2 linked regions of the Myxococcus xanthus genome follow. Each later gene encodes a partner of the first gene's protein in a complex. Links are inferred from orthologs where the notes say so. Each region holds a gene or a part of one and is shown on either strand. Other genes may lie near its edges.

The links. The genes of interacting proteins can lie anywhere in the genome.
Region 2: the proteins of dnaG (region 1) and dnaB are in contact, whole or in part, in a crystal structure (PDB 2R6A), measured with the Geobacillus stearothermophilus proteins. The link is inferred for Myxococcus xanthus from one-to-one orthologs. Residues at the interface, in WP_049624496.1 of Geobacillus stearothermophilus: Lys456, Leu457, Leu458, Pro459, Ala460, Asn463, Ala464, Leu467, Leu535, Leu536, Ile537, Ala538, Gln544, Glu545, Asp548, Tyr549, His552; in WP_033016901.1 of Geobacillus stearothermophilus: Ser13, Glu15, Ala16, Gln18, Glu91, Leu92, Asp94, Ala95, Val96, Pro97, Thr98, Ala99, Ala100, Asn101, Tyr104, Tyr105, Ile108.

The regions. Positions count from the first base shown.
Region 1 is NZ_CP017174.1:6,555,517-6,558,700, forward strand. The notes cover bases 231-3,184. They hold dnaG (DNA primase), read left to right. Parts: upstream 231-774; coding sequence 775-2,595; downstream 2,596-3,184. Other genes in these bases: BHS09_RS26670 (GatB/YqeY domain-containing protein), read left to right, coding at 231-442; rpoD (RNA polymerase sigma factor RpoD), read left to right, coding at 2,688-3,184. Outside these bases: more of BHS09_RS26670, read left to right, coding at 1-230. UniProt on the Escherichia coli protein: RNA polymerase that catalyzes the synthesis of short RNA molecules used as primers for DNA polymerase during DNA replication.
Region 2 is NZ_CP017174.1:6,418,975-6,422,148, forward strand. The notes cover bases 186-3,129. They hold dnaB (replicative DNA helicase), read left to right. Parts: upstream 186-945; coding sequence 946-2,313; downstream 2,314-3,129. Other genes in these bases: BHS09_RS26075 (LytR/AlgR family response regulator transcription factor), read left to right, coding at 186-874; thiD (bifunctional hydroxymethylpyrimidine kinase/phosphomethylpyrimidine kinase), read right to left, coding at 2,326-3,066; BHS09_RS26090 (gamma-glutamyl-gamma-aminobutyrate hydrolase family protein), read right to left, coding at 3,063-3,129. Also shown: BHS09_RS26070 (sensor histidine kinase), read left to right, coding at 1-107; more of BHS09_RS26075, read left to right, coding at 104-185; more of BHS09_RS26090, read right to left, coding at 3,130-3,174. UniProt on the Escherichia coli protein: The main replicative DNA helicase, it participates in initiation and elongation during chromosome replication. Travels ahead of the DNA replisome, separating dsDNA into templates for DNA synthesis.

The sequences.
Region 1 (3,184 bases):
GCGGATCGACGCGGACCTGAAGGACGCGATGCGGTCCAAGAGCGAGCTGACGCTGAGCGTGCTGCGGATGCTCAAGAGCGCGGTGAAGTACAAGGAAGTGGAGCCCGGCGCCTCCGCCCTGGATGACGCGGGAGTCCTCACTGTCATCGCCGGCCTCATCAAGCAGCGCCGTGATTCCGTGGAGCAGTTCAAGACGGGTGGCCGCCCGGAGCTGGCGGAGAAGGAAGAGGCTGAAATCAGCATCCTCCAGAACTACCTGCCCAAGCAGCTGACCGCCGACGAGCTGGCCGCCGAGGTCCGCGCCGCCATCGCCGAGACGAGCGCCAAGGGACCCAAGGACATGGGCGCGGTGATGAAGAACCTCAACGCCAAGATTCACGGCAAGGCGGAAGGCCGAGCCATCTCCGAGGCAGTGAAGTCGGAGCTCGCGAAGCTCTCCTGAGCCCTCCACCGTTCTGAGGTCAGCGCTGGCGCTGTCGGGAAACCGGCGGCGCCTTTGCATTGAAGGGCTGGACAGGGATGCGGAAACTTGCTCCCTCGGCCCCCCGTCATTAAGTGCCTGGGTCAGTCCCGCCGCGCCACCCGCTCACCCCAGCGGAAGTCGCGTGCAGGGGCCTCAGGAGTCCACCCCATGCCGCAAACACCCCCTGCCTTCGCGAGCGCTCCGGCTTCCGCCCCCATGGGGATGATCCGCCAGGTCGGCGGGTGGGCAGGCGACGTCAGCCCTGTCAGACACGATGCAGGCGCTGGGCCCGCCCAGGGGTGGGCCAGGGGGTGGGAGTCGTGATTCCTGAGCACAAGATCCAGGAGGTCCTCGAACGGGTGGACCTCGTCGGGCTCATCTCCCGGCATGTCGACCTGAAGAAGGCCGGGCGCGAATGGAAGGCCTGCTGTCCCTTCCATCAGGAGAAGACGCCCTCTTTCTACGTGGTGCCGGAGAAGCGCTTCTATTTCTGCCATGGCTGCCGCGCGAGCGGCGACGCGGTGTCATTCGTCCAGCGCTACCTGGGCAAGACGTTCCTGGACGCGGTGCGGGACCTGGCGCGCGACCTCGGCGTGGACCTGGAGGCCGAGCAGGACCCCAGCATGCGGGAGCGGCAGCAAATCAAGGAGGCCACGGACCAGGCCGCCGAGCACTTCCGCGCCATGCTGTGGCAGCAGGACGAAGGCCGCTCCGCCCGCGCCTACATCGCCAGCCGCGGCGTCTCCGAAGAGACGGCCATTGCGTTCGGCCTGGGCTGGGCGCCCCTCGAATGGGCCTCACTGACGGAGCGCTTCCAGAAGCTGGGCATGCTGGAGTGGGCGGCGAAGGCCGGCCTGGTCCTCAAGCGCAACAGCGGCGACGGCTACTACGACTTCTTCCGCAGCCGAGTCATGGTGCCCATCCGCGCGCCGGAGGGCCGCCCCATCGCCTTCGGTGGCCGTCTGGTTGGCGCGGATGAAGGGCCCAAGTACCTCAACTCGCGCGAGTCCCGGCTCTACAACAAGAGCGAGACGCTCTTCGGCATGGACCAGTCCCGCGACGAGATTCGCAAGCGCAAGGCCGCCGTGCTGGTAGAGGGCTACTTCGACGCCATTGGCCTGCACCAGGTGGGCGTGCGGCACGCGGTGGCGCTGTGCTCCACCAACCTCACCGCCGGACACATGCAGGTGCTGAAGCGCGCCGAGGCCCGCGAGCTGATTCTGCTGTTGGACGGCGACTCGGCCGGCCTTGCCGCTGTCGAACGGCTTTCCGGTCCCCTGCTCGCCGCAGGGGCGACCGCGCGAGTTGCCCTGCTGCCGCAAGGGGATGATCCAGACACCTTCGCGCGTCGAGAGGGCCAGGAGGGCGTGGAACGGCTGCTGGAAGGCGCCCACCCGCTCACCGGCCACCTGTTCGCCTCGCTCCTCCCGGAGGGCAAGGCCGCGAGCTTCGAGGAGAAGATGGCAGCGCTCGATCGGCTCAAGCCGGTGGTGGGACAGGTCCCCGTCGGCCTGGTGCGCGCCACCCTCTTCAGCGCGGTGGCCGAGCACTTCGGCTGGCGGCCTGCGGACGTGGAGGCGGCCCTGCGCAGCAAGGTGCCCCTGCCCAAGCCCGCCGGCGGGGACGCACCTCCTTCGAGCCCCAACCGCCCCGCCCCGCCCCTGGAGAAGCCTCCCCCCGCGCTGGAGTGCTTCTACGTGGGCGCGGTGTTGAAAGAGCCACGGTTGATGGCGCGGGACACCTTCCGCGTGTGTGACGAGCTGTCCCACATGGGCCTGCGCATGGCGCTGGCGCATGCGACGTCGGGGCACGGCGCAAACGATGCGCTCTTTGAATCCTCGGAAGCCGTGAAGCGCGGCATTGAAAGCGCGCTGCGGCAGCTCCCCTCGGAGCCTGTTCCCCTGGAGGCGGCGTTCCTCTCCATCTGCAGGGAAATCATGGTGCGGCGCATCGACGAGCGGCTCGTTTATATAAAGCGGGCGACAGAGCAGACCCCGGGGGCGTTCGACCTGACAGAGGAGACGCGCCAGCTCCTGGCGGAGCGCGTGGAACTGTTGGCGCTCAAGAAGCGTGTCCTGGAGGAGCTCAAGCCTGCCTCCTCGGGAACAAAGGCGCCCATGCAACCGGTTTGAGTTCGCGTTTGTAAGAAACCCTGACTTTGCGGTAGATCGGCCGGCTCGCCCAGGCCTCAAGCCCCTGAATTTGCTCAAGGAGAAGTACCCGAATGCCGACGCAGAAGCCCTCGAAGGCGTCCGTGAAGCCGACCAAGAAGAAGGTGGATCCGGTGATCCGCAAGAAGAAGGCTCCGGACGGTGCCGCGGCGAAGGGGGCCAAGACGGGCGCCGAGGAGAAGGAAGAACTCGTCGCGAGGGACGTCGTCGCCGAGGCGACGGAGAAGCTCAAGAAGAAGAAGAAGGGCGTGGCGCCGGCCATGGGCGATGACGTGGACCCGGAGGAGGCCGCGGAAGAGGCCGCCGCCGCCGTCCAGGTGGACCCCGACGCCGTCGAGGACGACATCGAGGAGGATCCGGTCGCCGAGCGCAAGGAGGTCAAGGACCTGCTCGCCGCGGGCCGTGAGAAGGGCTTCCTCACGTACGACGAGGTCAATGACGCGCTCCCCGCCGACATCGTGTCGTCCGATCAGATCGACGACGTGATGAGCATGTTCGGCGACAACGACATCGAGATTGTCGACGCGCAGAAGGCCGCTCAGAACAACGA
Region 2 (3,174 bases), 140 kb from region 1 along the record:
GCATCCTGGCGCTGCTGCACGCGGGCCGTGCGCGGCTGGAACGAAGCCACGGCCCCGAAGGCGGCGCGCGCGTGTCGCTGTGGCTGCCCCGGGAGGCCGCGGCATGACGCGCTTCCAGGTGCTGGTGGCCGACGACGAAGCCCCCGCGCGGGCGAAGATGAAGCGCCTGCTGGCGGAGGACACGCGCTTCGCGCTCGCGGGCGAGGCGGCGGATGGGACCCAGACGTTGCGCCAGGTGAGCGCCCTGCGTCCGGACCTGCTGGTGCTCGACGTGCAGATGCCCGGCCTCACCGGCTTCGAGGTGCTGGAGGCCCTGGGCCCGGAGCATTGCCCGGCCGTCATCTTCTCCACCGCGTACGACGCCTTCGCGCTGGCGGCCTTCGAGGCGCAGGCCGTGGATTACCTGCTGAAGCCCTACGACGCGGAGCGCTTCGGCCGGGCGCTCGACAAGGCCCACGCGGTGCTGCGCAGCGGGATGCCGGACACCGCGCGGCTCCAGGCCCTGCTGGCGGAGTTGGGGCGGGCCCCCGCGGGCCGTCCGCTGGAGCGGCTGGTGGTGAAGGCGGGGGAGGCCTGGGTACCCCTGCCGCTGAAGGACGTCTGGCGCCTGTCGGCCGAGGACAAGTACGTGCGGCTCTACACGGGCCAAGGAGAACACCTGGTGCGACAGACACTCCGGGCCCTGGAGGAGCGGCTGGACCCCTCACGCTTCGTCCGGGTGCACCGGGGCGACATCGTCAACCTGGACGCGGTGGCCCGCCTGGAGCCGTGGAGCCACGGGGATGGAATCCTCGTCCTCAAGGACGGGAGCTCCGTCGTGCTCAGCCGCACCTGGCGTGAAGCGTTCCTCCAGAAGTGGGGACTGGAGGGGTAGGCGTCACTGCTACAGGTCTGTGGTAGCAAATTTGGTTGTGTCAGCCCTGCCTGTAGAGTGGGCGGGCTGCCATGGAGAACGTCCACGAGTTCAGAGAGGGTCGGAAGGTCCACGAGGACCTCGCCGCGGAGCGCGCCGTGCTGGGCGCTGTGCTGGCGGATAACACGCTCATCGCCGCGGTAGGCGAGGTCGTCCACCCAGAGGATTTCTCCAGCCCCGCACACGCCCAGATTTTCGAGGCGATGCTGAAGCTCGACGGCCAGTCGAGACAGGTGGACCACCTGACGCTGGCCGAGGAGCTGAAGGTGTTGGGCCACCTGGTGTCGGTGGGCGGCCCGGCCTACCTGATGCGTCTGGACCAGGTGGTGCCCATCGCGTCCAACGCGGTCCAGTACGCGCAAATCGTCAAGGACCAGGCCATCCGCCGCCGCCTGGCCCAGGCGGGCAGGGAGATCCAGGACCTCGCCAGCCAGGAGACGGGCGAGCTGGAGGTGCTGCTCGACGAGGCCGAGCGCAAGGTGTTCCTCCTCGCGGAGAAGAAGCGCGAGGGCGACCTGCGCCCGGTCAGCGAGCTGATGGAGCACACGCTCGACCTGCTGGACAAGATGAAGGCGGCGGCCACGGGCATCACGGGCCTGTCCACCGGCTACATCGACCTGGACAACCAGCTCACCGGCCTGCACGCCGGCGAGCTCATCATCCTCGCGGCGCGTCCCGGCATCGGCAAGACGTCCTTCGCGATGAACATCGCGGTGCACGCGGCGCTGAAGGAGAACAAGGCCGTCGGCATCTTCAGCCTCGAAATGCCCGCCGACCAGTTGCTGATGCGTCTGCTGGCCTCCACCGCGCGCGTGGACATGAAGAAGCTGCGCGGCGGCCGGCTGACGCCGCACGACGAGGAGAAGTTCCAGGAGATGGCGGGCGCGCTCTACAACGCGCCCATCTACATCGACGACTCGGGCGGCCTGTCCCCGTTCGACCTGCGCGCCAAGGCCCGCCGCGTGAAGCAGCGCGACCCGCGCCTGTCGCTCATCGTCATCGACTACCTCCAGCTCATGCATCAGAAGGGCAAGGTGGAGAGCCGCCAGTTGGAGGTCGCCGAAATCTCCCGCGCACTGAAGCAGCTCGCCAAGGAGCTGGAGGTGCCCATCATCGCGCTCAGTCAGCTCAGTCGAAAGGTGGAGGACCGCAAGGACGGCAAACCCCTGCTGTCGGACCTGCGTGAGTCCGGCTCCATCGAACAGGACGCCGACGTGGTGATGTTCATCCACCGTGAGACGACTGACGAGGGCCCCGACGGGCAGCCGGCGCAGCAGTCGAGCACCGTCATCCCCGTGGAGCTCATCGTCGCCAAGCAGCGCAACGGCCCCATCGGCTCCATCGACCTGGTGTTCCTGGCCGAGTTCACCCGCTTCGAGAGCCGGTCGAGGACCGATTAGCGCGGCCTCACCCTACTCCGCGCCGGTCCGCAGGTAGCGCACCACCAGCGCGCGGGCCGAGCGCACCGCCGTCTCCAGCGTACGGCCCCGCCCCAGCTCCGTGGCCAGCGCGGAGGCCAGCCGGCACCCGGTGCCCCGGCGTCCGGGGGCACGCGCCAGCCTCTTGCCCTCCAGCACTCGCACGCGGCCCGGTGTGGCCAGTACGTCCGCCAGCCCCTGCGTGTCCGGCAAGTGCCCGCCCTTCACCAGCACCGCGCCAAAGCCGTGCCGTGCCAGTGCCTCCGCGGCCTCGACAGCCTCTTCCACCGTGCGCGCGACGGGTCGTCCCAGCAGCCAGCCCGCTTCATCCAGGTTCGGCGTGAGCACCACGCGCGGCGCGGCCAGGGCCAGGTAGGCCCGTGCGGACAGGCGCGTCAGCGGCTCGCCCCGGGAGGTGCGCACCACCGGGTCCACCACCCACCACGCGCCCGTGTCCTCCAGGGCCCGCTGCGCGGCCTCGAGCTGCGCGCGAGCGGGCACCATGCCGCACTTCACCGCATGCACCGGCCCCAGTTCGCGCGCGGCGGCCACCTGGGCGGACAGCACGCGCGGCGGCGAGGCCGTCCAGGTGAAGGTGCGGACACCCTGCGCCGTCTGCGCGGTGGGCACCGCCACCGGCTGGCCCCGCAGCGCACGCACCGCGGCGACGTCCGCCAACAACCCCGCCCGTCCCGTGGGCTCCAGCCCGGCCAGCAGGAGGACGCGGGCGCTCACCGGCGGTGCTCGCGCGCCTTCTGCACGAACGCCTTGTAGAGCCCCACGTGCACCGGAATGGTCGTGGACATGTATTCGGGGTGCCACTGCACGCCCACGGCGAAGGTG